3 regions of the Cytobacillus sp. FSL K6-0265 genome follow, and region 2 is predicted to be linked to each of the others. Evidence: predicted binding sites of a transcription regulator. Region 2 holds the regulator's gene; each other region holds the start of a gene.

Region 1 (10,785 bases), 1.9 Mb from region 2:
ACCATCTAAACCAGAGATGAACATTGGCATAAAGGCAACTAATGTACCAATAGCAATAATCCAAGCGCCGATTTTACCAAGACGATCATTTAACATGAAGCCAAACATTTTTGGCCAGTAGTAGTAAAGGGCAGCGAGCATTGCGAACACAACCCCAGGAATGATTACCATATGGAAGTGAGCAACTAAGAACATTGTATTATGGTATTGATAGTCAGCTGCTGACATACCAAGCATAACCCCTGTTACACCACCAAGTGTGAAAAGTGGGATAAACAACATTGAGTAAAGCATTGGCGTTGTCATAACGATTTTACCTTTATACAGTGTTAACAACCAGTTGAATATTTTAACACCGGTAGGTACTGCTATTGCCATCGTGGTAATAGAGAAAATACTGTTAACAAAAGCGCCTTGACCCATTGTAAAGAAGTGGTGAACCCATACAACGAATGATAATAGTGAAATGATTACCATTGAAGCAACCATTGATTTATAACCATATAAGTTACGTCTAGCGAAAGTAGAAATAACTTCACTGTAAATACCGAATGCAGGTAAGATCAAGATATATACTTCAGGGTGTCCCCAAACCCAGAAAAGGTTGGCCCATAACATATCCATACCGCCATTTGTTGAAGCGAAGAAATGTGTACCGAATAAACGATCTAATGTACCCATTGCAAGCGCAACTGTTAATACAGGGAAAGCAAATACGATAATAACGTTAGTAATTAAAGCTGACCAAGTAAACATTGGCATTTTCATTAATGTCATGCCAGGAGCACGCATTTTCAAGATTGTCGTCAAAAAGTTAATACCTGTTGCTAATGTACCAAGACCGGCAATCTGTATAGCAATCATATAATAGTTCGTACCGACGGAGGTACTAAATTCATTATCTGCTAACGGGAAGTAAGATGTCCAACCGGCATCTGGTGACCCTCCGACAACGAATGAAATATTGAATAACATAGCACCGGCAAAGAATAACCAGAAGCTAAGTGCATTAAGACGTGGGAACGCAACATCGCGAGCCCCAATTTGCAGTGGAACAACAAAGTTCATAAAACCGATAATAAATGGCATAGCCATGAAGAGAATCATAACAACACCATGTGTTGTGAATATCTCGTTATAATGCTGTGCATCAAGCAACTTGTTCTCAGGTGCTGATAATTGCGCACGCATCATAATTGCGTCAGCGCCTCCACGGAATAGCATGAGGATCGCTGCGATAATATACATAATACCTAATCGTTTGTGGTCAACAGTTGTTAACCATTCACGCCATAAATAACCCCATTTTTTAAAATATGTTAACCCAACTACAATGGCGATAGAAACAACTGCGATTGCTACCATTGATGCATAAATAGCTGGACTTGGATGCGGTATGGCAAAACGTTCAAAGAACTCCATCCTGTATACTCCTTTCAGAAGATGTCAATTGACACTTCATCTAATTAATGGCCACTGTGGTCAGAGTGACCTTCGTGCTCATCATGATTTTCATGATTTTCTTCTGAATCTTCATCATTAGATTGATGATGTTCATGCCCTTCAGGTGCCGGGCTAAAGTCTAAATGAGTACCAGTAAACGTCATTTTACCTAAATGACCTGGTTCTAATAACTCTTCAAATTTTTCTTCAGTGATTGGATCTGCTGTTTGATGAACTTCATCAACCCATTCTTCAAATTCAACTGGAGACATAGCTGTTACATCAAACGTATTTTCAGCAAAACCTTTTCCGCTGAAGTTAGCATTTCTACCCATGAATTCACCTGGATGATCAGCAGCTAAATGTAATGTTGTTACCATATCGGCCATTGCATATTTCTGTCCACCAAGTTGTGGAATCCAGAAGCTTGTAATTGGACCGAAAGAGTAAAGTTTAAATTCAAGTGCTCGATCTGTAGGAATATATAAGTAATTTACTGTTTCGATATTTTCTTCAGGATAGCTAAAGTGCCATTTCCAGTTAGATGATGATGCATATACAACTAATGGCTCCTTATCCTCATATCCTGGAGGTGTAGCTTCAACTTTATAATTACTTTGGACAGAAACAAATGATAGATAAGCTACAATTAGTACAGGAATTCCGACACAAACTGCCTCCACCCATTTATTTCCCTCGATGTGAGGTGGTTCATAATCTTTTGCTTGTTTAGATGAACGATATTTAATGAGCATATATGCAAGCATTGCAAAAACTACAATAACAATGCCAGACATTAACCAAATGGACATCATAATATCGTTAGCCTGGACTTCGGCCTGTGGACCTTTAGGATTTAGAACAGTAAGTGGTTCACACCCAGCAAGTACGGCGGCAATGGCAACTACAGCCAATAAAAGAGCCCTTTTCAATTTCATTGATGTACCCCTTTCTATCTTTCTACAAAACTATTGTTTTATTTTGAACGTGAATTATCACGTCTGTAACCCTATGTTAGTATCATAAATGGTTAAAAACAATTGAATGTGATAGGTGTCACAAAATGTTCATGAACAAATGATGAATTTGGTCACAAAATGTTCATGAAACTGAAAGTAAAAAGAAAAAATAATATTATTTAAATACTCTATTTTGAGAAAAAACTGAAAATTAAACATTGTATCATTCAATAAATCTTAAAGGTAGTTTCTGGATTTATTATATTAATATAAATGTTGTTGGATGTTGAATAACGGCACCCTCAAAAAAAATGTGAAGTCTGCGAATGATTTTGAAACGAATGAAAAAGAGGAGGGTTATCTTGTTAAAGAAATTTGATATTGATCAATTTTTAGACGGTGTATATAACCCAACTGATGATATTCATCATTTATTAGACATCATTGAAATAGATGATTTACTTGAGAGAACAAAATAGACCTTTTAATTCTTCAATTTATTGTTGGATATGCTGAACGATGATTGAATATATAGTTAGATTTAAACGAATTTTTCCTATAAGAAGCTTAACTGAAAATGATTTAAAAGCTTTATGGTATAAGGGTTAATCAAACAATAGATAAAGAAAGGCGAGCAAGTTATTACAATTAACTAGATCGTTTTTCTTTTTTTATGAGTATTTTTTTGTACTAGCAAGTATATAGTGGGATTTTTTCTTTCATTATATAACCCTTAATAACCCTAAAAAATTTCAAAAGAATAAAGTTAGGAAAGAAAGTAAAACTAAAAATACATCCATCAAAAAAGAAAGTGAAGAGGTGAGGAGAAAATGGTGAAAAGAGTGTTATTCGCAACGGTCTTAGTCTTGTTTAGCTTTGTATTCATCTTAAGTCCTCAAACAAACTATGCGGTTGATAATGCGCCTTCTTATGCGAAGTGGGGCAAAGAAGCGATGATGATTGCAAAGGAAAAATACCCATTAGCAGATATTGTTGATTATCAGCATCTTGGAAAAGAGATAAAGGAACAAACTGAAATAGAAAAGTTTAAACTTTGGATGCGTCAGCAGGAGAAAGAATATGGGCTCTATGTTTTTATTGAATATAATAAAGATACAGAGAGAATCGTCCGTATTTTTACAGAAAAAACCGATCGTTAACGTATTTGCTTTACTTCTATTAGTTGTGCGAGAGGAACAACTTGATTCTTACCTATGTTGTTTCTGTCGTACACCCTCGCCATTTTAGTTAATTCATAGAGATCGACAATGACGATATTTACACCGTCGAAAGTCACTTCATATTCGTTGTGACTATTTAGTAGTTCCCTCGCTCTAGATAAATCCATAGGTCTACACCCTCTCGTAGTATTTTCATTAGTTTGATTATCTAGTGCACAATTCTACCAATAATAAGGCTTTTGATATATACTTAAATAGGAAAACGGTTTAGAAGTTGAATGATTGTCAGGCTTGTAGACGTTTAGTTCATCTGGCCAATTTATTACACTAATAGGCGTGAAATAGGAAATAAAATTAATTCACTTTTTTAATATAAGTATTTTTTCAAAAAATATTAGCTGTATTTTTGTGATTTTCTCTTTTTTCCCTTTGTATATACGCCTTTAACGTGGTAAAATGGCTTAGGAAACATTTCGTCCTCTGGAAATTAACATTATTCGGAATTTTAATATACGAAATAATATTGTTACTATCCTAGTATGGATATTGGACGGAAATAAATTATCCAAATATATTTAAAAAAGAGTTGTGGAGGTAATTTTCCATGAAGAAGCCTTCAGAGGGTAGTGGGCCTTTAGAAAGTTTTTATGGTCCTAACCTTGGCTATGTAATCGAGCTTTATGAGATGTATTCAGAAAATCCAGAATCAGTTGACCAAGAAATGAGAGAGTATTTTGAGGTTAATGGTTCACCGTTGCAACAAACAGGGGTAGCTCCTGTAAGTACAGGAGCAGAAAGCACTGGCGTAAGCCCAGAACAAATTGAAAAAACTTTGTCAGCTATTCGTCTTGCCGATTTTATTCGTTCAAACGGACATAAAGCTGCTGATATTTATCCCCTAAGTAATAGGGAAGAAAAGAATGTTGCTATTTTTGATTTAAGTAATTATGGATTAACAGAAGCAGATTTACGTGCAATACCAGCTCATCTTATTTGTACAGATGCGAATATTCCGTTAAGAGATGGATTAGAAGCATTGGAATACTTAAAGAATGCTTATATGGGAACATTAGCATTTGAATTTACACATGTTGATAACTTAGAAGAAAAAGATTGGCTACGTCGCAAGGTTGAAACAAATAGCCTTAAACTTAACCTGCAAAAACCTGAAAAATCGAAAGTGTACAAAAGATTAACAGAGGTAGAGGAGTTTGAAAAATTCTTACACCGTACTTTCGTTGGTCAAAAACGCTTTTCCATTGAAGGTTTAGATACAATGGTACCAATGTTAGATGAAATTGTATCAGGTTCAGTTGCGAATGGAACAAAAACAATAAATATTGGAATGGCACACCGCGGACGTTTAAATGTGCTTGCTCATGTACTTGGTAAACCTTATGAGATGATATTCGCGGAGTTTCAGCATGCGCCAAACAAAGATCTTGTCCCATCAGAAGGTTCCATTGGCATCAGCTATGGTTGGACAGGTGATGTAAAATATCATCTTGGATTAGACAAACAAATCAAGGCTGAAAATACGACAGTTGCGAAATTGACACTTGCTAACAATCCAAGTCATTTAGAATTCGTTGGCCCGGTAGTTGAAGGGTATACAAGAGCGGCACAAGATAAACGCACTTCTTTTGGTTTCCCGGAAGTTAATTACGACGAAGCACTTTCCATCATTATTCACGGAGACGCTGCTTTCCCAGGACAAGGTGTTGTCGCTGAAACATTAAATCTTGGTCAATTAAATGGCTATAATACAGGTGGTTCCATCCATATTATTGCTAATAACACAATTGGCTTTACAACAGAATCTTATGATTCTAGATCGACTAGATATGCAAGTGATTTAGCAAAAGGTTATGAGGTACCGATCGTGCATGTAAATGCAGATGATCCGGAAGCCGTTATTAATGCCGCTAAATTAGCGATTGAATATAGAGATAAATTCCATAAAGATTTCTTAATTGACTTAATTGGGTATCGTCGCTTTGGTCACAATGAAATGGACGAGCCGATGACAACGAATCCAGCGATGTATAATATTATTCATAAAAGACCTACGATCAAAGAACTGTATGGCGAGAAATTGAAAAAAGATCAGTACTTATCAGAAGAAGAGGTTACTACTATTCAATCTGAAGTAGTAGAAAAACTTCAGCAAGCTTACGATAAAGTGCCAGATAAACAAGAAGATGCAACAGAATTAAATCCACCTGAGACAGTGGAAAATGGTATACCTAGTCTTCAAACAGCTGTGCCATTAGAATCTTTACAACAATTGAATGAAGAGCTTCTAAAATGGCCGGAAGAATATAAAGTCTTTAGAAAGCTAAGTAAAATTTTACAACGTCGTAAAAATGGACTAGAAGAAGTAGGAAAAATTGATTGGGGTCATGCTGAAACATTAGCATTTGCTTCAATTATTTCAGATGGTACACCTGTGAGACTTACGGGTCAAGATTCAGAGCGTGGAACATTTGCCCATAGAAATATTATGTTACATGATGAAGTAACAGGTAAATCGTTCTCACCGATACATCAAATCTCAACAGCTAAAGCTTCATTTGCTGTTCATAATAGCCCGTTATCAGAAATGGCTGTACTTGGGTTTGAATATGGTTATAATGTGTCAGCTCCAGAAACATTAGTTCTTTGGGAGGCGCAGTTCGGTGACTTTGCGAACTCTGCACAAGTGATGTTTGATCAATTCATTTCTGCTGGTCGCGCGAAATGGGGTCAAAAATCTGGTTTAGTAATGCTTCTTCCGCATGGATATGAAGGACAAGGACCAGAGCATTCAAGTGCAAGATTAGAAAGATTCTTGCAACTGGCAGCTGAAAATAACTGGACTGTAGCTAATCTTTCTTCAGCAGCGCAATACTTCCATATTTTAAGAAGACAAGCAGCGATTTTAAATAAGGAAGAAGTAAGACCATTGGTGATCATGTCACCTAAGAGTCTTTTACGAAACCCTACAGTTGCTGCAACTGCTAAAGATTTATCAGAAGGGCAGTTTAACTCGATTCTTGAGCAATCCGGTCTTGGTGAGAAAAAAGATCTTGTGAAGAGAATTGTTTTCACCTCAGGAAAAATGGCTATTGATTTAGAAGATAAATTAAAAGATATTGAAGATAAAGAATGGTTCCATATTGTACGTGTAGAAGAAATTTATCCGTTCCCATTTGCTGACATTACGGAAGTAGTAAAACGTTATCCAAATCTTGAAGAAATGATCTGGGTGCAAGAGGAACCGAAGAATATGGGCGCATGGAATTTTGTTGAACCTAGGTTAAAACATATTGCCCCTGACGGAGTAGAGGTAAATTATATCGGTAGACGCCGCCGCTCAAGCACAGCAGAAGGCGATCCAGTCGTGCATAAAAAAGAGCAGCAGAGAATTATTGAAGAATCTTTAACACGTAAGTAATAAGGAGGAAATTATTGTGGCAGAAATTAAAGTTCCTGAATTAGCAGAATCAATTACAGAAGGTACAGTCGCTCAGTGGCTTAAACAACCTGGTGATACAATCAACAAAGGTGATTATGTTGTTGAGCTTGAAACAGACAAAGTAAATGTTGAAATCATTTCTGAATATAGTGGTGTACTGGCAGAATTGAAAGCAGAAGAAGGCGACACTGTCAATGTAGGGGATACCATTGCGGTAGTAAGTGAAGGTGGAGAAGCTCCTGCTCCTAAAGCGGAAGAGAAAAAAGAGGAAGCACCACAAGAAGTTAAAGAAGAAGCGAAACCAGCTGATTCTAAACCAGCTGAAGAAAATAAACAGCGCACAATTGCTTCACCGGCAGCTAGAAAAATGGCTCGTGAAAAAGGAATCGATTTAAGTGAAGTTCCAACAACAGATCCAATGGGAAGAGTGCGTTCACAAGATGTTGCGAACTACGATCCAAACCAAGCGAAACCAGCGGCGCAGCCACAAGCTGCAGCGAAACCAGCTTCTAAGCCAGCAGCAGCTGAGGCAAATAGTGAAAAACCAGTAGAACGCATCCGTATGAGCCGTCGTCGTCAAACGATTGCGAAAAGACTCGTAGAAGTTCAACAAACATCTGCTATGTTAACAACATTCAATGAAATTGATATGACAAATGTGATGAACTTACGTAAAAAACGTAAAGATAAATTCCAAGAAGAAAATGATGTTAAACTTGGGTTTATGTCTTTCTTCACAAAAGCGGTAGTTGCTGCACTTAAACGTAGCCCGTTATTAAACGCTGAAATCGATGGCGATCAACTAGTTCTTAAAAAATTCTATGACATCGGTATCGCTGTTTCAACAGATGAAGGTTTAGTTGTTCCAGTTGTAAGAGATGCTGATCGTAAAAACTTTGCAGAAATTGAAAAAGATATTATGGGTCTTGGTAAAAAAGCAAGAGATAATAAACTAGCGATTTCTGATTTACAAGGTGGAACATTCACAATCACTAATGGTGGTGTGTTTGGTTCATTATTATCAACGCCAATTCTTAATGGACCACAAGTAGGTATCTTAGGGATGCATTCAATTCAAACTCGTCCAGTTGCTATTGATGCTGAAAGAATGGAAAACCGCCCAATGATGTATGTTGCACTTTCTTATGACCACCGTATTGTTGATGGTAAAGAAGCAGTAACATTCCTTAAACGTGTTAAAGAATTAATTGAAGACCCTGAGTCTTTATTATTTGAAGCTTAATATAAAATAAACGAATACTCAAAAGGGTTTATAGCGAGGAAGTGAAGCGATTTATTGTTCACTTCCTCGTTTTTTTGTGAGTCGCACTCATAGTTGAAGCCTTCATTTGAACTTCGAGAGAATGGCATGCCTTTGAAGAAGTATGTCATCAACACTTGGACATGACTCAAAACTGTAGCGATAAAGGGCCAGGAAAAATCGAGTAGGCCAATCTTCTTGATAGTTAAACCATTGATTAAACACCCTATATTTTTACATTTGTATCATCAACAAGCGACCCACACCTTTTATTGTTGCATTCCTTAGGCTTTTTAGTCGTCCCCTATTAATCATAATTTCAAACCTTTTAGGGAATAGTAAGGTTTATGCACTTGATAAAAATAATTTTACGAATGTAAAAATGTTGCATTAAGGAAACTTTATAAATAAAATGCATATTATGATAGAAAAACAGGAGTGATGACCATGAGAGGAAGGAAAAATAGGATTTTGAAATATTCCGTACTGTTCAAAAAGCTGGGTGTTATTTCTGATATGGACTATAAACAAATACTACAAAATAATGAAATTCAAACGACAAAGGAAATAAAGCAACGATAATTAAAAAATGGATGGGTATCTTCCACATTACTGAAAGATCAAAATAAAAAAAGGCGAGCAAATAATTGCTCGCCTTATGCTTTACTCTTTAAATGGTTTTAATCCCCGTTTTTGAATTTCAGCTTTAAGTATTCGAATCCATTCCTTTTCTGAACCTGACTTTAATGCATCACGATACGAGACGACCAACTGTTCATTACTCATTATCTTCATTTGATACATACCTCCTAGGTAAAGGATTGAATATTCTTTTATTTATTGTAAACGTTATCCCCTGTTTTGAAAAGGAAAAATGAATAAAATTTTTAATTGTTAAGGAAATGTAAAATGTCTATAAAGAACAAACAATTTATTTGAGAAGTAATAGTCGAGTAAGAAAACTTTCATAGATAAGTAGAAAAGTTATGGTAAACTAATCTTATCTAGAGTAAATTTGGATATATTTTCTTTTGATGAAAGGGGGATCCTTTATGAAACTGGATCATATCGTTCATTTTATTAATCGAAGCCCTCAAGAGATTGTCGATCATTTATCTGTTATGAATATAAAAGCGGTAAAAGGTGGCAGACATGAAAAATGGGGAACATATAATAGTTTATTGTACTTAAACTCATCTTACATAGAATTTTTAGCTATAGAAAATAAAGCGACTGCTGTGCAATCAGAAAACCCCTTAATACAACAAGCTGTGCAGGATATAGCTACATTTGAGGGCTTAGGGCAAGTATGTTTTCGCACAGAAAATATTGAGGTTTTAAAGCAAGAATTGAATGAAAAGGGATATAAAACCTATCCGATCTTTCCTGGTGAACGGATGAGGTCAGATGGGCAACTGATTAGATGGAAGATGCTATTTTTACAAGCAAAACGTAAAGTGCCTTTTCCTTTTTTCATTCAATGGGAACAAGATGATCATACGAGATATGAAGAATTCAAGACATTAGGTATGATAGATCAAAAACTTATTCATACGAAAGTAAAGGACATTGTGTATAATGTAGAATCACCTGAAGAAACAGCTGAGGAATGGTGTGAGTTGTTTCAAGGGAAACAACAAGGGACAAATGTAATGATTGCAGATGTATCCTTTAAGTTTGACGCATATAATGAAAAACATGCTTGCAAAAACCGTCCCGTTTATATTACATTACAACCTTTTTTGAAGAATGAAAAAACAATACAACTCTTTGGCTCTTCTTATCATTCATTATAGAAAGAGGGGTGTAACATGCAAATAAATGAAACGAAACGAATGACATTCTTTGTATTTGAAAAAGCGTACATTAAACAAATGAATGAAATTTGGGGTAGTCAGGAAGTGATGGCCAGAAGTGGAGGAGCAGTTGCTTCTGTCAAGATTCCTAAAATCGTCAAATGGTATGAAGACTGTCATAAAGAATACGGCCTCTCAGTATATATTTTAAAAGATAAGAAAAACAATGAAGTCATTGGAGCAGCTGGATTTAATATTGATGCCTCAGTGAAACGAATTGAATTAATTGCCCATTTTAGAAAATCTTATTGGCATAAAGGCTATGCCACAGAAGCCATCACAGCATGTATCAAATTAGCAAAAAGACATAAAAAAGTAAAATACATTCAAGCCTCATGTGATCCTAAAAACGAAGCATCCATAAAAATCGTAGAAAAACTAGGGTTTACTTTATTAGGCAAAGAATGGTTTGATGACACTCGCCAAGAAGAACTTGTATATGAATTGAGATTAGTTTAAGGACGAGAGACGGGGGGAAGTGATATGGAAACCACCACGTTTAATAAAGTAAAAGAAGACGATGCTGAAATCCTCAGTTCCTGGACCTATCCACCTCCTTATGATTTTTATAATCACGCTCAAACTGAAGATCGTAAACAAGAATGGCTAACGGGAAACTACTTCTGTA
Region 2 (10,785 bases):
GCACTATTGGATGTGCGTCTAAGCAGTTAGAGGGACCATGAGGCAAATCCCATGGTCACATACCTTGAGCTGTGATAGCGAGGGAAATTTAGTACCGAAGTTCTTGATTCCACACTGCCAAGAAAAGCCTCTAGCGAGGAATAAGGTGCCCGTACCGCAAACCGACACAGGTAGGCGAGGAGAGAATCCTAAGGTGAGCGAGAGAACTCTCGTTAAGGAACTCGGCAAAATGACCCCGTAACTTCGGGAGAAGGGGTGCTCATTAGGGTGTTAAAGCCTTGATGAGCCGCAGTGAATAGGCCCAGGCGACTGTTTAGCAAAAACACAGGTCTCTGCGAAGCCGCAAGGCGAAGTATAGGGGCTGACGCCTGCCCGGTGCTGGAAGGTTAAGAGGAGAGGTTAGCTCACGCGAAGCTTTGAATCGAAGCCCCAGTAAACGGCGGCCGTAACTATAACGGTCCTAAGGTAGCGAAATTCCTTGTCGGGTAAGTTCCGACCCGCACGAAAGGCGTAACGATCTGGGCACTGTCTCAACGAGAGACTCGGTGAAATTATAGTACCTGTGAAGATGCAGGTTACCCGCGACAGGACGGAAAGACCCCGTGGAGCTTTACTGTAGCCTGATATTGAATTTTGGTACAGCTTGTACAGGATAGGTAGGAGCCTTAGAAGCCGGAGCGCTAGCTTCGGTGGAGGCGTCGGTGGGATACTACCCCCGCTGTATTGAAATTCTAACCCACATCCCTTATCGGGATGGGAGACAGTGTCAGGTGGGCAGTTTGACTGGGGCGGTCGCCTCCTAAAGAGTAACGGAGGCGCCCAAAGGTTCCCTCAGAATGGTTGGAAATCATTCGTAGAGTGTAAAGGCACAAGGGAGCTTGACTGCGAGACCTACAAGTCGAGCAGGGACGAAAGTCGGGCTTAGTGATCCGGTGGTTCCGCATGGAAGGGCCATCGCTCAACGGATAAAAGCTACCCCGGGGATAACAGGCTTATCTCCCCCAAGAGTCCACATCGACGGGGAGGTTTGGCACCTCGATGTCGGCTCATCGCATCCTGGGGCTGTAGTCGGTCCCAAGGGTTGGGCTGTTCGCCCATTAAAGCGGTACGCGAGCTGGGTTCAGAACGTCGTGAGACAGTTCGGTCCCTATCCGTCGTGGGCGCAGGAAATTTGAGAGGAGCTGTCCTTAGTACGAGAGGACCGGGATGGACGCACCGCTGGTGTACCAGTTGTCTTGCCAAAGGCATCGCTGGGTAGCTATGTGCGGAAGGGATAAGTGCTGAAAGCATCTAAGCATGAAGCCCCCCTCGAGATGAGATTTCCCATAGCGCAAGCTAGTAAGATCCCTGAAAGATGATCAGGTTGATAGGTTAGAGGTGGAAGTGTGGCGACACATGCAGCTGACTAATACTAATCGATCGAGGACTTAACCAAAAACGAAAAGCGAAAGCGCCTTGCACAGGTGCGACAAGCATAAGACGAGTTCGATAGGAGGTTGTACTTTAACCTCATAGCGAAATTGGCTTATGACCTCGAGCACCTAGGCGCTGTAGCTGGACAATTCGAAATGCGAGCGGCACCTAGGCGCCGCAGCTAGACAACACTACCTTAGTAGTACCGTCAGCACGCATAGGCGATTACTCAAAACAATCTTCTTCAACATTACCTAGTTTTGAGGGAACGATTCCCTTACAATTTCATAGTCCGGTGACGATAGCGAGAAGGTCACACCCGTTCCCATACCGAACACGGAAGTTAAGCTTCTCAGCGCCGATGGTAGTTAGGGGCTGTCCCCTTGTGAGAGTAGGACGTTGCCGGGCATATGATTTTTATAAAATAATATTATCGCGGGGTGGAGCAGTTCGGTAGCTCGTCGGGCTCATAACCCGAAGGTCGCAGGTTCAAATCCTGCCCCCGCAATCTGGTCCGGTAGTTCAGTTGGTTAGAATGCCTGCCTGTCACGCAGGAGGTCGCGGGTTCGAGTCCCGTCCGGACCGCCAGTTTAATTTTATATGTGAAACATATCGAAACAGGGAACTTGTTTCGTTTTTTTTATGTATAAAACGTTCTTAAATATAGGTTCTATAATAAAAGAATTGTTTTGTGCATAAGTAAAAAAGCACATCATGACTAATTTTGTATGTTCCCGATAGTAAGATAACGCACTATTTACCAAAATCCATATGAATGTCTGAAAGAAATGAATCAAAGCATTCTAACCTTTTCTAATAACTGCAATGATTAGTTTACAACTATCACTTTACACTCGCCATTTGGCGGGTTTTCTTTTTGTCAAAAGACAAATGCAAATTAGCATGCATAAAAACTGACAGGTTAATCATGACAGGAGGAACATTCAAAACGATCGATACCACTCCATGCGCAGGAACGCTCATTTAAGGCTTCCAGACTATCGGCTCTATGATTGTTATCTTCATTTTTTGTATAGTTTGTAATCAACTATCATTTACTGTTCCGACAAATCAAAGTGTTCTTTGATGTCTATGAAAAAATCATGTAAACTACATGTATATGTGTCATTAATATTGTAAATAAATGAAAGACCAAATGTAGGTGATAAAATGGATCAATTCCAGTGGTATACAAAAAATACTGAAGAAACAATGGCGTTTGCTAAACGGCTCGGAGAAAAAGCAGCTGCAGGTGATGTCATTTTATTAGAAGGTGACTTAGGGGCAGGTAAAACAACATTTACGAAGGGGCTTGCTTTAGGCCTTGGTATTGAACGAAATGTGAATAGCCCTACATTTACTATTATAAAGGAATACAATGGTCGTCTGCCTTTGTACCATATGGATGTTTACCGAGTGGAAGATGGCGAAGAAGATCTTGGGTTTGATGAGTACTTTCATGGACAAGGTGTGACTGTCGTGGAATGGGCACATCTAATAGAAGAGCAACTGCCAGAAGAAAGGTTAAAGATTGCTATTCATTACACTGGTAATGAAGAACGAAGAATAGCACTCCATCCAAAAGGAAAACGCTATGTGAAGCTGTGTGAGGAGTTAGTAAAATGAAAATATTAGCTATAGATACGTCAAATTATACACTAGGAATCGCTCTAGTAGATGACGATAAAATTATCGGGGAATATATCACGAATATCAAAAAGAATCACTCCGTTCGAGTCATGCCTGCGATAGAAATGCTTTTAAAGGATTGCGATACATTGCCACAAGATCTCGAAAAGATTGTTGTCGCAGAAGGACCCGGTTCATATACGGGTGTAAGAATTGGTGTAACAATTGCTAAAACATTAGCTTGGACGTTAAATATACCTCTTTCCGGTGTATCCAGTTTAGCTGTGTTGGCAGCGAGTGCAGGCAGTTATTTTAACGGTGTTATCTCACCGTTATTTGATGCGAGAAGAGGTCAGATTTATACCGGCCTATATCAATTTCAAGAGAGTCGGTTATTAGATCTAACTTCGGATCATCTAACGTTGACTGTTAATTGGACGCAACGTTTATTAGAAAGAGAAGAACCGGTTTTATTTGTCGGTAATGATTTATCCATACACAAGGAACAAATCAAAGCAGACTTAGGGGAGCGGGCATTTTTCGCACGATTAACTGAACAAAATCCTCGTCCTGCTGAATTGGCCATTTTAGGTAGAGATAAGGAAGCTGTGAATATCCACAACTTTGTCCCTAATTACATCCGTCTTGCTGAAGCAGAGGCAAAATGGATTGAAGCTACGAAAGGGAGCAAGTCCCAATGACCAGCAAATTAACGTTTCGGTTAATGACCGAAGATGATATTGATGAAGTATTAAAAGTAGAAGAGGCATCTTTTTCTTCACCTTGGAGTAGAGAGGCCTTTTATAATGAAATGACAATGAACCAATTCTCAGTCTACGTGGTGTTAGAAGATGGAGAAGAATTGATCGGATACGGTGGAGCATGGGTGGTCACAGATGAGGCTCATGTAACAAATGTAGCGATACTACCGAGACATAGAGGGAAGAAACTTGGCGAGGCGTTAATGGTCCAACTGATGACCGTTGCAAAAGAGATGGGTGCACTTAAAATGACCCTAGAAGTAAGAGTCAGTAACATGGTAGCAAGACGATTGTATAGCAAGCTAGGATTCCAAGAAGGCGGCATAAGAAAAAATTATTATTCAGATAATCATGAAGATGCTTTAGTAATGTGGGTGAATATAAAATGAAAAAAGACCAATATATATTAGGGATAGAAACAAGCTGTGATGAAACAGCGGTAGCCATCATTAAAAATGGTAGAGAGATCATCGCTAATGTTGTCGCTTCTCAAATTGAAAGTCATAAAAGGTTCGGTGGGGTTGTGCCAGAAATCGCTTCAAGGCACCATGTAGAACAAATGACCATTGTATTAGAAGAAGCGTTAAATAAAGCGAGTATGACGATGAACGATATTGATGCAGTGGCTGTGACAGAAGGCCCAGGGTTAGTCGGTGCCTTACTTGTCGGTGTAAATGCAGCGAAGGCGATTGCTTTTGCTCATCAAAAGCCACTTATCGGTGTGCACCATATAGCAGGGCATATTTATGCCAATCGCTTAATTAAAGAAATGACTTTCCCGGCGCTTGCATTAGTCGTTTCAGGCGGGCATACAGAGCTCGTTTATATGAAAGAACATGGTGACTTTGAAGTGATTGGCGAAACAAGGGATGATGCTGCTGGAGAAGCCTATGATAAAGTAGCGAGAGTTCTAAATATGCCATATCCAGGTGGGCCGCATATTGATCGCCTTGCACATGAAGGAGAAGCGACAATTAAGCTTCCACGTGCGTGGCTAGAAGAAGGCTCCTTTGATTTTAGTTTCAGTGGATTGAAGTCTGCCGTTATCAACACAGTGCATAATGCTGAACAACGTGGAGAGACCATCTTACCAGAGGATTTAGCAGCGAGCTTTCAAGAAAGCGTCATTGAGGTATTAGTAACCAAGACCTTAAAAGCAGTCGAGGCATATGATGTGAAACAATTACTATTAGCAGGTGGCGTTGCAGCAAATAAAGGACTTCGTAAAGCATTAACAGAAACGTTTAAGAATAAGGAAGAGATAGACTTGGTGATTCCGCCATTACATTTATGCACAGATAACGCAGCGATGATTGCTGCAGTGGGGGCTATTATGTTTGAAAAAGGTGTGTCCTCAGATATGAGTATGAATGCCAACCCGGGATTAGATATTCAGTTTCAACCATAATAATTAAGACTAGTGAATTGTTAACATCTATTCACTAGTCTTTTGTTTTTAGAAGTGAAGCAGAAAAGTTATTCACAATATCATGTAAAGTATAGGTAGCACAGCAATTGTGGATAATATTAAAATTTTCAGAGTTTTTGTTGATAAGTATGATAAAAAATGTGGATAATGTGGAAAAGTGTTATTTTACTTATTGTTAATTCATTTGTAATGTGAATAAAAATGTGGACAATTTACTTATGAAAAGAAAAGCTGGGGATAAGTGAATTATCCCCAGCACGTTCAGTTACATTAAATCGCCCAATTCGCTCCATTCTTCAAGTAACTCCTCAAGTTGTGCTTTTATAGCATCATTTTTAGTTGTAATCTCGAGGACTTTCTCGTGGTCCTGGAAGATTTCAGGGTCACAGAGTTGTTCATCATAAGTTTCAATTTGCGCTTCTAACTCTTCGATTAATTGCTCAATTTCTGTCAGCCTTCTTTTGCGCTGTCTTTCTAGTTTTTTCGCTTCCTTATCTTGTTGGTAACTTTGCTTTTCCGGTTTAGTGGTACTTTCTTGTGGCGCATCTGCTGATTCGAAAAGCTCTATTTCTTCAATCTCCGCTTTTTTATCCACATAGTAATCATAATCCCCTAAAAATTCTGTTGCTCCACTTGTTGATAACTCAATCACTTTTGTGGCAATCCTATTAATAAAATAGCGGTCATGAGATACAAAGAGGAGCGTACCTGGAAAATCAATTAGTGCATTTTCAAGAATTTCTTTACTATCAAGATCTAAATGGTTGGTCGGCTCATCTAGTATAAGGACATTTGCTTTTTGCAACATCAACTTAGCTAATGCTAATCGAGCTTTTTCTCCACCACTTAATGTAGAGACAATTTTAAGAACATCATCTCCTGAGAAGAGGAAGTTACCTAACACGGTACGTACATCTTTTTCAGGCATAAGAGGGTAATCATCCCAAAGCTCATTTAATACGGTTTTATTTGAACTCAAATCAGCTTGCTGTTGGTCGTAATACCCAATGCGGATATTTGATCCATATTGAAACGTACCATCTAAAGCTGGTAGCTTGTCCACCAGTGTTTTTAATAATGTGGACTTCCCAATCCCATTTGGCCCAACTAAAGCGATAGAATCGCCCCGAGACATGCGAAATGAAATATGATCACTAATCTTTTCTTGTTGATAGCCAATTGCTAAAGAGTCAGTGGTTAGTACATCATTGCCTGATTGACGTTCAATTTGAAAGCCGAATGTTGCTGACTTTTCATCCCCTTGGGGACGATCCATTCGCTCCATCTTCTCAAGTTGTTTGCGTCGGCTTTGTGCACGCTTCGTTGTCGAAGCACGGGCAAGGTTGCGTTGAACAAAGTCTTCTAGTTTCGCAATTTCTTCTTGTTGTTTTTCATACAATTTCAAGTCGCGTTCATAATTGGCTGCTTTTTGGTCAAGATATTTGCTGTAGTTACCAACGTATTTTTTAATATGGTTACGTGATAGTTCATATACTTGGTTGACGACTTTATCTAGGAAATAGCGGTCATGTGAGACAATTAAAATAGCACCATCATAACCACTAAGATACTGCTCCAGCCATGACAATGTTTCAATATCTAAATGGTTGGTCGGCTCATCTAAAATCAATAAATCAGGTTTGGTCAACAATAGTTTAGCTAGTGCGAGTCGCGTCCGTTGCCCACCGCTTAATGCAGAAATTTTTGTATCATAGCTAAACGATTGAAAATTAAGGCCATGTAGTACAGAACGAATGTCTGCCTCGTATTGATAGCCACCTTGCTCTTTAAAGTTGACTTGCATTTGATCATAGGTTTTTAAAATTTTATCGTAAGCTTCGCGGTTTTCGATGAGTGTGGCATCGCCCATCTGTGTTTCTAGTAAGCGCAGTTCTTTCTCCTGTTTCCGCAAATAATCAAAAACGGTAAGCATTTCATCCCAAATCGATAGCTCAGACTCTAGTCCGGTATTTTGTGCAAGATAACCGATTTTGGTTTCTTTCGATTGAATAATTTCACCGGAGTCATAGGACATATGTCCAGCAATAATTTTTAAAAGGGTTGATTTGCCCGCACCATTACGTCCAACTAATGCAATGCGGTCTCTTGTTTGGACTTCAAGCTTTATATTCATTAATATAGGATCAGCCACAAAACTTTTCGAAAGCTGATTAACCTGTAATAATATCATTATATTTCACCTCTGTTATAGTGATAGTGTACCTTAATCAGGTGAGGTTCGGCAATAAAGTCACGATTTGGATAGAATATATAAAAACTACATTACACAGATGAATCGAAATAGTGTATCATTTTTATGTGAGGTGTTATAAATGGCTGAATTTACACATTTTAATAAAGAGGGCAGAGCAAAGATGGTGGATGTAAGTGAAAAACCACAAACTGCCCGTACAGCAATTGCTCATAGTAGTGTAGAGCTAAATGAAGAAATCTATCAGAAAATCACTGATGGCAAGATGAAAAAGGGAGATGTGCTTGCGGTTGCGCAAGTGGCAGGCATTATGGCTGCGAAAAAGACGTCTGATATTATCCCGATGTGTCATCCCCTTGCCTTAACCGGAATTGATATATCCTTCAATTGGGAAGAGGTAGAGGCTCAGTATGTGTTACATATTGATTGTACAGTGAAAACAAACGGACATACCGGAGTAGAAATGGAAGCGTTGACAGCTGCTACAGCTACCGCTTTAACGGTATATGATATGTGCAAAGCAGTAGATAAAGGCATGGTAATAGGACCAACATATTTAGTAGAGAAAACCGGTGGTAAAAACGGTGATTTTAGAAGGGCTTAAGTAAATGGAATGGAGTGGAGCCTATGTCCAATGAATCAACGAAAATCCCTCAAGCAACGGCTAAGCGATTGCCTTTGTATTATCGTTTTTTGAAAAATTTACACGCATCAGGAAAACAGCGAGTTTCTTCAGCAGAATTAAGTGAAGCGGTGAAAGTAGATTCTGCAACAATTCGACGAGATTTCTCCTATTTCGGTGCATTAGGGAAAAAAGGTTATGGGTATAATGTCAATTACTTATTAGGATTTTTCCGTAAGACACTCGATCAAGATGAAGTGACAAAGGTAGCATTAATTGGTGTAGGGAATCTAGGTACAGCGTTTTTAAATTATAATTTTTTAAAAAATAATAATACAAAGATTGAAGTGGCATTTGATGTTTCAGAAAGTAGGGTTGGCACGTCTATAGGCGAAGTACCTGTTCGTCATTTAGATGAACTAGAAAAGTTGATTGATGAGCACCATATTCAAGTCGTCATTTTGACTGTACCGTCTCATGCTGCCCAACCAATTACGGATCGAATCGTTAAAAGTCATGTAAAGGGAATCTTGAACTTTACGCCAGCGCGGTTAACTGTTCCTTCCCATATTCGCATCCACCACATTGATTTGGCGGTCGAATTGCAATCATTAGTATACTTCTTAAAACACTATCCATCATAAAAAAAGGAGCTGACCCGAGTGGAGTCAGCTCCTTTTTTTATCCTCTTTCTTTTTCATGCGATAATGCATAGCGATTAACTTAATCCCACCACCAATATCGAAAGTGGCAAAAATCAAAATGAAAATCGTTAGAAATCCCCAACCTCCACCGTTTTGAAGATTAATAATCGCAAAGTAAATAAATACAAATCCAAAAAGAAGGGAGATAATCCCTGTGAACAAAGGTGTTCTCATCCAACATCATCCTAATCTGCTAAAAATCATTTGTACCGTTTCTATGTCTGTCATATATTTTTCTAGCTTATCCATATTCAATTGAATCACAACGACAAAGGTATTCATTGCTACATGAGCAATGATCGGTACAAGAATACGATTGGTTTTTACATATAAAAACGCAAACGTAAAGCCCATCGCTGCATAAAGAAGTAAGTGCTCAATTTCCCCATGCGCGAGAGAGAAAATTAATGAACTAATCAGTGCTGATAAAAAGAAGTTCAATCGTTTATGCAAGGAACCAAAAATGATTTTCCTGAAAATGATCTCTTCTAATATCGGACCAATAATAGAAACGACGAGAATCACAATAGCAGACGTTTCAATTAAAGACATAATTTGCTGTGTATTGTCTGACCCCATCTCAATGCCGAGCATTAATTCAATATTCGCTGCAATGGTTTGAGCCATAAATGCTAGCGGAATACCTGCAATCGCCCACCCGATAGAAGTCGATAATGGTGCTTGTTTCCTCATTGGCATCTCTTTACGTTCTTTCCGTAAAAACCACAAAGTTAATAGAAGAGTGATTGTAAAGCTAATGACAATCCAGAGTGGCGGGGCAATTTTAGCAACCTCATCAAAGCTGTATCCTAACATATTACCAAGAAAAAGAATGGCAGGAACGCCAACGATGGCTGATAATTGCATGGCTATATAAATCATAATGATAAACCAATACTCTTTTTTCAAAGGCTAGTCTCCTATTCATAAAGAAGTTACACTAATATTTATTTTACCCGTAAAACGCCATTGGTTTCAAATAGTACATCCTTATGAAGTGCATAAAACAAATAGAAGTTGTATAGAATGGAGAGGTTCGTATTTTTTTTGCAAAATTGAAAGGTTCTTACTTGCAAAAAAGAGTAGTTTTGATTAATATAATAATTGTGTTAGCACTCAAGACTAACGAGTGCTAATAAAATAATTTTCAAATGAATTGAGGAGGTTGTTTCACTTGTTGAAGCCACTAGGTGATCGAATTATTATCGAGCTTGTTGAAACGGAAGAAAAAACTGCAAGCGGTATCGTACTACCAGATAGCGCGAAAGAAAAGCCTCAAGAAGGTAAAGTCGTAGCAGTTGGTACTGGACGTGTACTAGAAAATGGTGAACGTGTAGCATTAGAAGTTGCAGAAGGCGACCTTATTATCTTCTCAAAATATGCAGGAACAGAAGTGAAATACGAAGGTACAGAATACTTAATTTTACGTGAAAACGACATTCTTGCTGTGATCGGTTAATAAAACAACAGCGATATACTTAAGATAAAGATTTTTAACTATTAGAGGAGGTACTTAATAATGGCTAAAGATATTAAATTTAGTGAAGACGCTCGCCGCGCGATGCTTCGTGGTGTGGATACACTTGCAGATGCAGTAAAAGTAACTCTTGGACCTAAAGGACGTAACGTGGTTCTTGAGAAGAAATTCGGTTCTCCATTAATTACAAATGATGGTGTAACAATCGCTAAAGAAATTGAACTAGAAGATGCATTCGAAAACATGGGTGCGAAACTAGTTGCTGAAGTTGCAAGTAAAACAAACGACGTAGCTGGTGACGGTACAACAACTGCAACGGTTCTAGCGCAAGCAATGATCCGCGAAGGGTTGAAAAACGTTACAGCTGGTGCAAACCCTATGGGTATCCGTAAAGGGATCGAAAAAGCGGTTGCAACAGCAGTAGAAGAACTAAAAGCTATCTCTAAACCAATCGAAGGCAAAGAGTCTATTGCACAAGTTGCATCCATCTCTGCTGCTGACGAAGAAGTTGGACAATTAATCGCTGAAGCTATGGAGC
Region 3 (10,785 bases), 2.3 Mb from region 2:
TAGTTCTTCTGATACTTCCACAAATACATCTGGAACTTTTGCATTTAGACCTCTTGATTTATTGGTCATATTTCCTTCATGGAAGTGTTCAAGCATCCGGCCATTATTAATATGGAGATCATATTCCTCAGGGAAGAATGCAGGTTCTGCCCAATCAGATAAGGCGAAACGTGCTTTTTTATCTGGGAAGTTAAAGCCATCTTCATATAACAATGGTGTGCTTGCGCCATCAAGACTTCCCCATAAGAAGCTACCCCAACCTTCTAGTACATCATAGCTTGCTTGAGAGAAAAGTGGTGCAAGACTCGCCATTTCAGCAAAAATTTCACTAGGGTGAGTATATGTCCAATTTGCCCCTAGGCGATTAGCTACTTCTTGAATAATCCACCAGTCAGGTTTAGAGTCTCCTAATGTTGGTAATGCTTGGTACAATCTTTGTACACGACGTTCAGTATTTGTAAATGTACCTGTTTTCTCTAGCGATGGTGCGGCAGGCAAGATAACGTCAGCGTATTGAGCTGTGCGAGAGAAGAAGATATCTTGCACGACAAAGAAGTCAAGACTAGATAGTACTTTATCCACATGGTTCGCATCAGAATCAACGAGTGCCATATCTTCACCAACAAGGTACATGGCTTTCATTTCACCTTTTTCAATCGCTTGTAACATTTGAATATTATCTAAACCTGGTGTACCTGATATCTCTACTCCGTAAGCTTTCTCAAACTTCGCACGAGCGACATCATCTGTAATATGTTGATAACCTGGTAACCAAGTAGGTAGGGTACCCATATCACATGCACCTTGTACATTATTGTGCCCACGTAATGGATAAGCTCCGGCACCTGGGCGGCGATAGTTACCTGTTGCTAGTAAAAGATTAGAAATAGCTGCTGAAGTATCAGAACCACCAGTATTTTGCGTAACACCCATACCCCAAAGGATACAAGTACCGTCAGCATCACGAATCATTTCGGCAATTTCGATGATTTGTGATTGTGGTAAACCAGTCGTTTCTTCAGCATATGCTAACGTATATTTCTCTAAAACATCATTGAAATCTTCAAAGTAATTGACATTTTCCTTAATAAATTCGGCATCATGCCAACCTTGATCGATCATGTATTTAGTTACAGCCATTAACCAAACCTGGTCTGTTCCTTGTTTTGGACTAATGAATATATCAGAACGTTCGGCCATCTCGTTTTTACGCAAGTCTGCAACAATTAGTTTTTGGCCATGGTATTTATGCGCTCTTTTCACACGTGTAGCTAGAACCGGGTGACCTTCTGCTGGGTTTGCTCCGACAATAATGACAAGACCTGCTTCAGCAATATCTTTAATGGTTCCAGCGTCACCGCCCATACCTACCGTTCTGAATAGGCCATCAGTGGCTGGTGATTGACAATAACGAGAGCAGTTATCGATATTATTCGTTTCAAACACTTGTCTAGCTAACTTTTGTAATGAATAGCTATCTTCGTTTGTAATTTTTGAAGAAGAAATGAAGCCAATTGAATCTTTGCCGAATTCTTGTTTAATATTTCCTAGTTTACTTGCTACTAAGTCTAATGCCTCGTTCCAACTCGCTTCTACAAAGCGGCCTTCTTTTCTAATCAATGGTTTTGTAATTCTTTCTTCAGAATTAACAAAATCCCAACCGAATTTACCTTTCACACAAGTAGAAATCGCATTTACTGGCGCATCATGACTCGGTTGCACTTTCAAAATTTCACGGTCTTTTGTCCAAACTTCAAATGAACAACCTACACCACAGAAAGTACAAACGGTTTTCGTTTTTTCGATTCTTTCTTCACGCATCGCAGCTTCTACTTCTGAAACAGCAAAAATTGTGCCATAGTTCGGTTCTACTTCTTTTACAAGGTCAATCATTGGCGTCATGATTTCATCATCAATTTTTGTCATGAATCCTGCATTACCGAGCATTGATTTTTCCATTAAGGCGTTACATGGACAAACCGTTACACATTGTCCGCATGAAACACATGAAGATTCATCAATGGATACACCTTGGTCCCAAATGACTCTTGGTCTTTCTCTTTCCCAATCAATGGAAAGCGTTTCATTTACTTGTAGACTTTGACAAATCTCTACACATTGTCCGCAAGCAATACATTGATTTGGGTCATAACGATAGAAAGGATGTGACATATCGACAGCTGTTTTATCTTCCTTAGGCGTATAAGGATACTTTTGATGCTCAATCTCTAATAATTCAGCTGTATTATGGACTTTACAGTTTCCGTTATTATTATCACAAACTGTACAATAGAGTAGATGGTTTTCTAAAATACGATCCATCGCTTCTGTTTGTGCCTCTTTGGCACGGTTTGAGCTTAAGCTAACACTCATTCCACTTTCTGCTACAGTCGAACAAGAGCGCATAAGCTGCCCATTTACTTCTACAATACATGTGTCACATGTTTGTATCGGGTCTACCTCAGGTAAATAACAAATCTGTGGATGTTCAATTTGGTTTTGATTAATGATTTGGAGAATGGTTTGCCCCTCATGCCCCTCATATTCCACACCATTAATTGTAATGTTTACATTGGAAGTCAATTTTGTTTCCCCCTTACACTTGATCAAACAAAGGTTTAAAGAGAATAAAGTGAGTGTTTCTGCTTAAACCAATAAAAAAACCACCATGTACTATACCGCTTACAAAAAGCGAGCATAATCCATGGTGGAATAGTTAAATAACAACGCTTGCTATTAGACCAATCCATACCATTTTTAGTATGTAGAAAGTACCATTGATAGAGAGACAACATGAAAATATTACCCCTCCAACAATTCCACTAGCTATTATAGCGCTAAAAATTAAATTTAACAATAATGAATTTAATCTTATAACGATTACAAGTTTAATAGGGTAATTTTGGTAAAGTGAAAGAGTGATACAATCATAGGGCAAATTTTTTCTATTCAACAGCCCCTTTCATTTTTTAAAAGCTTGTACTATGATTATACAATTGAGACAGAATCTTATATAAAGGGGTAAAGAAGATGTCAAAAATGGTGCATGAGTTTAATGATATCATTCGTAAATTAAGGAAAGACTTATTTGGTAAGGGGCCGGAGAAAATACATACAGTATTTGTAGAGAATATGGCCGTTTCGACTTTATACGGTAATCTTACACCAACAGAACAATTTATTTCTCGTACAGAAGGTGGCAAAGAAATGGTACATTCAGCAAGAACAAAAATGATTCAAGATGTATATGCTGAAGGTACACCTGAGGGAATGGAAGAACTAGTCGGTGCGAAGCTGTTACATTTATTTTCTGATATTAAAGTGGAAGAGAATATGGCGATATCTGTATTTGTATTCGATAAAAATATCATAGATTCATAGAAAGAGGTGAAAAGATGAAGCAAGTGGAAACGAGTCGTAAAATTATACGAGTGACTGGCAATAAAGTTGAAAAGGTAGAAGACACCATTGTTACCGAATATGCTGTAACGGTTAAGCTGAATGGAGAAGAGCTCGTCACTATGGTATGTACACCAGAATATATTGAGGACATGGTTATAGGCTACCTTGCATCAGAAGGTATCATAAAATCTTACGAGCATATTAAAGAGATATGGGTACAAGAAAAGGAAGGGTTCGTTCATGTAACAACCGATCGTACCAATCCTTATATACAAAACTTCCAAAATAAAAGATATATTACTTCTTGTTGTGGCATGAGTAGACAAGGATTTGTTTTTGTTAATGATGCATTAACAGCTAAGAAAATGAAAGGTGTTAACATCCGATTAACTGTCAATGAATGTAATCAGTTAATGGAACAATTACAAGCTTCTGCGACTACATTTAAACAAACAGGTGGTGTTCATAGCGCTGCGCTTTGTGACAAAGACGGGATGATATTGAGCAGAATGGATATTGGTAGGCATAATGCTCTTGATAAGATATATGGGTACAGTTTAAGAGAGGGCATCAGCATGAAAGGTAAGATCATTGTTTTCACAGGCAGAATCTCTTCGGAAATTCTTTTAAAAGTAGCGAAAATTGGTTGTGAAATGATTCTCTCAAAATCTGCACCAACAGAGTTTGCTTTGCAGTCAGCCGAGGAATTAGGCATTACCACTGTTGGATTTATTCGTAATGGCAACATGAATATCTATACTTATCCTGAACGAATCCTCTTATAAAAAATACTTCGCTACACGAAAAAAATAAAAATAGTCTAGTAAAATTTTTTGTTTTTTGGTAGCATATAGTTTGCAATGAGTAAATGGATATAAGGCAAGTACTGTTTTATTTCTTTTTACAAACAATATAAATATGATGACTGATACTTCTGTAGGGGATTGCAGAAGGGTTAGGCAGCATTCTTTGAAATCCTTTACAAAAGTACGGGATGACTGAGTGCTGCCTTTTTTATTTAGGGGGTAGTTAGAATGGGATTTAGTAAACCGCAAGAAATTATGGAACAAACGATTGCAACAGGTGTTGCAAAAACGAAAACACCACTTTTGTCGCTGTTGGTTTTAGGCTTTTTAGGTGGTGCATTTATTGCATTAGGATTCTTATTAGACATTCGTGTAATTGGGAATTTACCAGAAGAGTGGGGAAGTTTCGGATCGTTTTTAGGTGCAGCTGTTTTCCCTTTAGGCCTTGTATTAGTAGTATTGGCTGGGGCTGAATTGATTACAGGTAATATGATGTCAGTTGCGAGTGCTTTGTTCTCAAAGAGAATTAGTCTTGGGCAATTATTGAATAATTGGTTTTGGGTGTTATTATCCAATTTTGTAGGTGCGCTGTTTGTTGCCTATTTCTTTGGACATGTCGTTGGTTTAACAGAGACAGGTCCATATCTTGATAAAACAGTAGCGATTGCTGGTGCAAAAATTGATGATACATTCTTACAAACATTTGTTTCAGCGATTGGTTGTAATTGGCTCGTATGTTTAGCTGTTTGGTTAGCTTATGGTGCTCATGATTTTGCAGGAAAAATTTTAGCTATTTGGTTCCCAGTTATGGCCTTTGTTGCAATTGGATTCCAGCACGTTGTTGCCAACATGTTCGTTATTCCAGCTGCGATTTTTGCAGGTTCGTTTACTTGGTTAGATTTCATTGGCAATATCATACCTGCCTTTTTAGGTAATGTAGTTGGTGGGGCTGTCTTTGTTGGCCTAGCTTATTTTATCTCCTATAAACCAAAAAATGAAACAAATGCTCAGTTGAAAAAAGCTTCATAATAGAAACATATTCATCATAGCTTACATAAAATAATCTATTAGAGATATTGGATGTGAGCAGATGCAACAATATTATTGTGATTATTGTAAAACCATATATAAAGAACAAGGGGTTTGCCGTGTTTGTGGTCAAATCATTGATAAAACGATTATTATTGATGTGCATAAGCAAAGCAATAAATGAGTCAATGTAATTGGTAAAGTTTGCGTAATGCCAAAAGAGCCATATTAAGATATGATAAAAGGGCACAGCAACTCCTTCAAAACACATCTTTCAAAGCCGAATGAGATAACTCATTCGGCTTTTTTTTATGAAAAATGAACGGGAAAGATTAAAAACCAAACAATGCATAAATATCCTTATTAAGGAAAAAATACCCGTACCTAGACAGAAAGGGAGTTCCTTATGCCAGCAATTTTATCTATCTCAGAAGTACCCCCACCAAATGAAATTACCCAAAATGAAGTGGTAGCATTTGCTCGCCACTTATTTGGGCAATCTTTCAAAGATATTGATCGTTTATTAAAAGTATTCCAAAATGGCCAAATTGAAAAACGTCATTTTGCCAAAGAACTAGATTGGTTTAAAGAGGACCATAGCTTTGCTGATAAAAATAATGCCTTTATTGAAACGGGAGTAAAACTTGGGTGTGAGGCGATTGAAAAATGTTTAACAACGAGGGAATTTCTTAGTCAACCGATTAAGTATCAAGAGATAGATGCGATTTTTACGATTACTAGTTCCGGTTTAGCTACACCATCACTTGAGGCAAGAATAATGAATCTATTACCCTTTTCTGAACAAACAAAAAGAATCCCAATCTGGGGATTAGGTTGTGCAGGTGGTGCATCGGGTTTATCGAGGGCTTATGAATATTGCTTAGCTTATCCAAAAGCAAAAGTTTTAGTATTAACCATTGAATTATGCAGTTTGACCTTTCAAAGAAATGATCGCTCTAAGAGTAATCTTGTAGGGACATCTTTATTTGCTGATGGTGTTGCCTGTGCATTAATCGCTGGTGATGAGAGTGATTATAGAAAATATCAGAAATTTCCAGTAATCCCCCATATTTACGGGACACAATCAACGACCAAAAAAGATTCACTTGATGTAATGGGTTGGGATGTGAAGGACGATGGTTTGTATGTCATATTCTCAAGAGATATTCCTACGATTATTGAAGGCTGGCTGAAGCCAAATGTACAGAAATTCTTAAATCAATTCTCATTACAGATTTCCGATTTGCAACATTTTATTGCACATCCAGGTGGGAAAAAAGTGATTGATGCTTATCAAGTGTCTTTACAAATTCCTGCTGAGATGACCGCCATTTCACTAGATGTTCTAAGGGAATTCGGTAATATGTCCTCCAGCACAATATTGTACGTCTTACGAAGATTTCTTCTACATGGAAAAAAGGATGATATAGGCTTGGCAACAGCCTTAGGACCGGGTTTTAGCTCAGAATTGCTTTTATTAAAATGGAGGTGAATTGAATGTTTTTTTATTTTCTTCTATTTGTCATCATCCAACGATGTATCGAATTAATCATTGCAAAATACAATGAGGATTGGATGAAAAAAAGAGGTGGGATTGAATTTGGTCAAAGTCATTACCCGCTGATGGTTATGGTACATAGTTTGTTTTTTATTGTTCTTACAGTTGAGGTAGTTGTATTCGAAAAAGGATTATCTTCTTATTGGTACTATTTGTTGCCGCTATTTATACTCACACAAGGAGTAAGAATATGGGCGTTATCTTCGTTAGGGAGATTTTGGAATACTAAAATTATTGTTTTGCCTAACGCGAAAGTGGTAACCAAAGGACCATACCGTTGGCTAAAACACCCGAATTATCTAGTCGTTGCTATGGAGTTTTTGATTTTGCCACTATTGTTTCAAGCTTATTACACTGCACTCGTCTTTACTTTGTTAAACTTCTTTATTTTAGCTATTCGGATTCCAGCAGAGGAAGAGGCATTGAAAGCATTAACGAAATATGAAGAAGCATTTCCATTGAAGAGAGATGAAGAAATAGGAAAAATATGAAAAAAGTATTTTTTTAGTATTGAAAATCATTCTCGATTATGATAAATTATTAATTGAAGATGATATTTATTCTCAATTAATGAAAGGCGTGATACATTTGACAGCTCTTTTTGTGATTGGCACTGTCGCTGTATATGGTGCAGTAATGAAATATGTGTTGAATGGTGTTACTAAGCCAGAAGCAAAATCTTAAAATAGCGTTTACCCCTTTATTACATATTGGAAGAAGCCTTAGTGAGTGAGGCTTCTTCTTTTTTTTGGTGAAAATACCAATTTTCATAACGAAAGGTTCACTTTACCCCATATTTATAATATATTAATACCTATATAGGAAAAAAGCTTGCGCAATTATAATAGTAGTAAATTGATGTGACAAGGGGATTAATTATGGTTCAAACAGTGGGTAAACAACTTAGTCAAAATGAATTAATTGAAAGAATAGCAGCATTATCATTGTTTTTTGAACAAAATGGAGATAATGTTTCTGCTTCTAGAGCAAGAGACCTCGTCTATAAATTACGAGATTCACAATACGCGATTGCATTTTGTGGACATTTCTCTGCGGGTAAGTCGAGTATGATCAATCAAATTGTGGGAGAAAACTTACTGCCATCCAGCCCAATCCCAACGAGTGCAAATTTAGTTAAAGTGATGTCTGGAGAGGACTATGCAAAGGTTTATCTAAAAGAAGGGATGCCAAAGCTCTATCCTGCACCTTACGATTATGAAAAGATTAAAAAGTATAGTAAAGATGGCGACCTCATTCATACTGTAGAAATTAGCCATTCGGATACAAATTTGCCAAAAGATACGGTTATTATGGATACACCAGGAATTGATTCGACAGATGATGCCCATAGAATTGCTACTGAGTCGGCTTTACATTTAGCTGATATGGTCTTTTATGTGATGGATTATAATCATGTTCAATCAGAACTCAATTTCTTATTCACTAAAGACTTAACAGCAGCAGGTAAACAAGTATACTTAATTATCAATCAAATAGATAAACATCGAGAAGAAGAATTAAGTTTTCAACATTTTACTGAAAGTGTAAAGGATTCTTTCGCCTCGTGGGGCGTTCATCCTGAAAGAATCTTCTATACATCGCTGAAGAAACCAGCGTTACAACATAATGATTTTTCTGCTCTGCAGAAATTTATCTATGAACAAATTGGCCAAAAAGATACGCTCTTACCACAATCTGTTTTTCACTCATTACAAAAGTTAACTGAAGAACACTTTGTCTACTTAGAAGAAAAAGACGCTCATGAAATAGCAGCAAATGAGGAAGTTTTAGCAAATCTACCTGAAGATGAACGAGCGCTCGTATTTGAGAAGATTGAAAAATTAAAGTTATCGAAACAAACTTTGCAGCAAAAAAAATATCAGGCTGAACTTGATTTGAATCATGAGATGGAAGATATCTTAAATAATGCTTATTTAATGCCGTTTCAAACGAGAGAATTAGCTGAGAACTATTTAGAATCGATGCAACCTGGCTTTAAAGTTGGACTATTATTTGCAAAGGCTAAAACTGAACAAGAACGAAGTACAAGGCTACATCTTTTATCTGATGATTTAAAGGAAAAAGTCCAATCTCAAATTGAATGGCATGTGAAAGAGTTATTCCTAAAAAAATTAAAAGAAGATCAAATTCACAATAATGATTTACAGGCACAAGCTCAAAACATTAAAATCACTCTACCAGAAAGCCTGTTAACGGCAGCAATTAAAGAAGGGGCTAGGCTGTCAGGTGATTATGTTTTGCAATATACAAAGGATGTATCTGATGCTGTAAAAAAAGAAACGAAGAAACAAATAATCAACTGGAAAGAGTTGTACTTGAATGAGGTAGAAGAGTTAGCTAATGAAAAAATCCTTGAGATGAAAGAGGAATGGGATGCTCATGCTCGTTTCGGTGAGGCCCTTACTACACTACAGTCAATTAAAGCAAAACAAACAGAGCAAAAAGTAGAAATCAAGAAATTATTGGCAGGAGAACTAGACCATAAAAAAGTGTCAACTTCCGTACAAGAATTAATGAGACCTAAGGATGAAGAGGTCCAAATTATTCGCGAAGGTGAAGAAGAGTTTGTTGATGATAAACAAGTAGCAAGTAGCCATTCAAATGTTGAAAAAGAAATAAACGAAGAAAATAATCATGAAGCTGATATCGAGACTTTGATTAGTAAGCTCGAGCATACCGCAAAAGAGTTACGAGATATCCCAGGTTTTCAAAAAATCTCAGCAGAGCTAGTCGAGAAAGCTGACCGACTGCAATCACGTAGTTTCACTGTCGCTTTGTTTGGTGCCTTTAGTGCTGGAAAATCTTCTTTTGCCAACGCATTAATTGGTGAAAAGATTTTACCTGTATCGCCAAATCCCACAACTGCTGCCATTAATAAAATTATGCCTGTTACTCCTGAGTACCCTCATGGTACGGTTAAGGTATTTGTGAAAAGTGAAAAAGTTATGTTTGCAGATATTAATCGCTCACTACAAGTCTTTGATCAACAGGCGAAATCATTTACTGAAGCTATCGGGAAGATTGATGTGATTTTAAAAGAACATCACGATTTTGATGCCCATGAAAAAACGCATTTTGCCTTTCTTGCGGCCTTTGCCAAAGGTTATCATAATTTCCAAGAAAAACTTGGTAAAGAAGTAATCACAGACCTCACAGAGTTAGCTGATTATGTTGCTAAAGAAGAAAAATCATGTTTTGTTGAGATGATTGAAGTATTTTATCAATGTGAATTGACTGACAGAGGAATTACACTAGTTGATACTCCAGGAGCGGATTCCATCAACGCACGTCATACAGGAGTAGCTTTTGACTATATTAAAAACTCAGATGCCATTCTATTCGTGACGTACTATAATCATGCTTTCTCTAAAGCCGATCGTGAGTTTCTCATACAGTTGGGCCGGGTTAAAGATGCATTTGAACTTGATAAAATGTTTTTTGTTGTCAACGCCATTGACCTGGCAAGTGATGAAGAAGAGAAAAATGATGTCTTGCAATATGTTCATGATCAGCTCATTCAATACGGTATTAGAAGACCAACATTACACGGGTTATCGAGTTTACAGGCATTATTCGAAAAACAATCAGGTGATGAACATTCTTCTGGTATGAAGGGGTTTGAGGAAAGCTTTTATCGATTTATTAATCACGATTTGATGTCACTCTCATTATCTGCTGCTGAACTTGAGTGGAATCGAGTAATGAACCAATTGCGTTCATTTATTGAATCTTCTAAAGAAAGTAAAGAGGCAAAGTTAGCAAAAAGAGAACTCTTGACGAATGAACTAGCGAATATTAAAGAAGTAATTGCTAAAGACGACCTTGATTTGTTAACTCAAGCTTTAAATCAAGAAGCGGAGGAACTAGTGTTTTATATTAAACAACGAGTATTCTTACGATTTAATGATTTCTTAAAAGAATCTTTTAATCCAGGACAATTAAAAGAGGATGGCCGTGATATGAAAAAAG

What was found. Region 2 encodes Rex, which represses fermentation and respiration genes when NADH is low (regulators of the CRP and FNR family bind a similar motif). Its sites were predicted from a motif close to TTGTGAAATATTTCACAA; they were not measured.
Region 1: a site for Rex is predicted at 2,488-2,505, ahead of qoxA (cytochrome aa3 quinol oxidase subunit II). Genes of this name have one in related genera too.
Region 3: a site for Rex is predicted at 4,370-4,387, ahead of MHH73_RS13860 (formate/nitrite transporter family protein). Genes of this name have one in related genera too.

Annotation. Positions count from the first base shown of each region.
Region 1 covers NZ_JBBOPE010000001.1:2,382,526-2,393,310, reverse strand. The annotation lists gene qoxB (cytochrome aa3 quinol oxidase subunit I) at 1-1,422, opposite strand, end outside; gene qoxA (cytochrome aa3 quinol oxidase subunit II) at 1,467-2,381, opposite strand; gene MHH73_RS12145 (DUF3889 domain-containing protein) at 3,233-3,562, shown strand; gene MHH73_RS12140 (H-type small acid-soluble spore protein) at 3,559-3,750, opposite strand; gene MHH73_RS12135 (2-oxoglutarate dehydrogenase E1 component) at 4,188-7,019, shown strand; gene odhB (2-oxoglutarate dehydrogenase complex dihydrolipoyllysine-residue succinyltransferase) at 7,036-8,283, shown strand; gene sda (sporulation histidine kinase inhibitor Sda) at 8,965-9,096, opposite strand; gene MHH73_RS12120 (VOC family protein) at 9,354-10,097, shown strand; gene MHH73_RS12115 (GNAT family N-acetyltransferase) at 10,113-10,616, shown strand; gene MHH73_RS12110 (GNAT family N-acetyltransferase) at 10,641-10,785, shown strand, end outside.
Region 2 covers NZ_JBBOPE010000001.1:493,875-504,659, forward strand. The annotation lists rRNA gene MHH73_RS02640 (23S ribosomal RNA) at 1-1,435, shown strand, start outside; rRNA gene rrf (5S ribosomal RNA) at 1,705-1,821, shown strand; tRNA gene MHH73_RS02650 (tRNA-Met) at 1,848-1,921, shown strand; tRNA gene MHH73_RS02655 (tRNA-Asp) at 1,925-2,001, shown strand; gene tsaE (tRNA (adenosine(37)-N6)-threonylcarbamoyltransferase complex ATPase subunit type 1 TsaE) at 2,584-3,039, shown strand; gene tsaB (tRNA (adenosine(37)-N6)-threonylcarbamoyltransferase complex dimerization subunit type 1 TsaB) at 3,036-3,743, shown strand; gene rimI (ribosomal protein S18-alanine N-acetyltransferase) at 3,740-4,192, shown strand; gene tsaD (tRNA (adenosine(37)-N6)-threonylcarbamoyltransferase complex transferase subunit TsaD) at 4,189-5,211, shown strand; gene MHH73_RS02680 (ABC-F family ATP-binding cassette domain-containing protein) at 5,498-7,423, opposite strand; gene moaC (cyclic pyranopterin monophosphate synthase MoaC) at 7,566-8,048, shown strand; gene MHH73_RS02690 (redox-sensing transcriptional repressor Rex) at 8,072-8,710, shown strand; gene MHH73_RS02695 (DUF4305 domain-containing protein) at 8,735-8,944, opposite strand; gene MHH73_RS02700 (CPBP family intramembrane glutamic endopeptidase) at 8,951-9,679, opposite strand; gene groES (co-chaperone GroES) at 9,945-10,229, shown strand; gene groL (chaperonin GroEL) at 10,290-10,785, shown strand, end outside.
Region 3 covers NZ_JBBOPE010000001.1:2,743,990-2,754,774, reverse strand. The annotation lists gene fdhF (formate dehydrogenase subunit alpha) at 1-2,583, opposite strand, end outside; gene MHH73_RS13870 (DUF2294 domain-containing protein) at 3,031-3,381, shown strand; gene fdhD (formate dehydrogenase accessory sulfurtransferase FdhD) at 3,396-4,187, shown strand; gene MHH73_RS13860 (formate/nitrite transporter family protein) at 4,437-5,237, shown strand; gene MHH73_RS13855 (type III polyketide synthase) at 5,644-6,729, shown strand; gene MHH73_RS13850 (isoprenylcysteine carboxyl methyltransferase family protein) at 6,735-7,286, shown strand; gene MHH73_RS13845 (hypothetical protein) at 7,306-7,479, shown strand; gene MHH73_RS13840 (dynamin family protein) at 7,674-10,785, shown strand, end outside.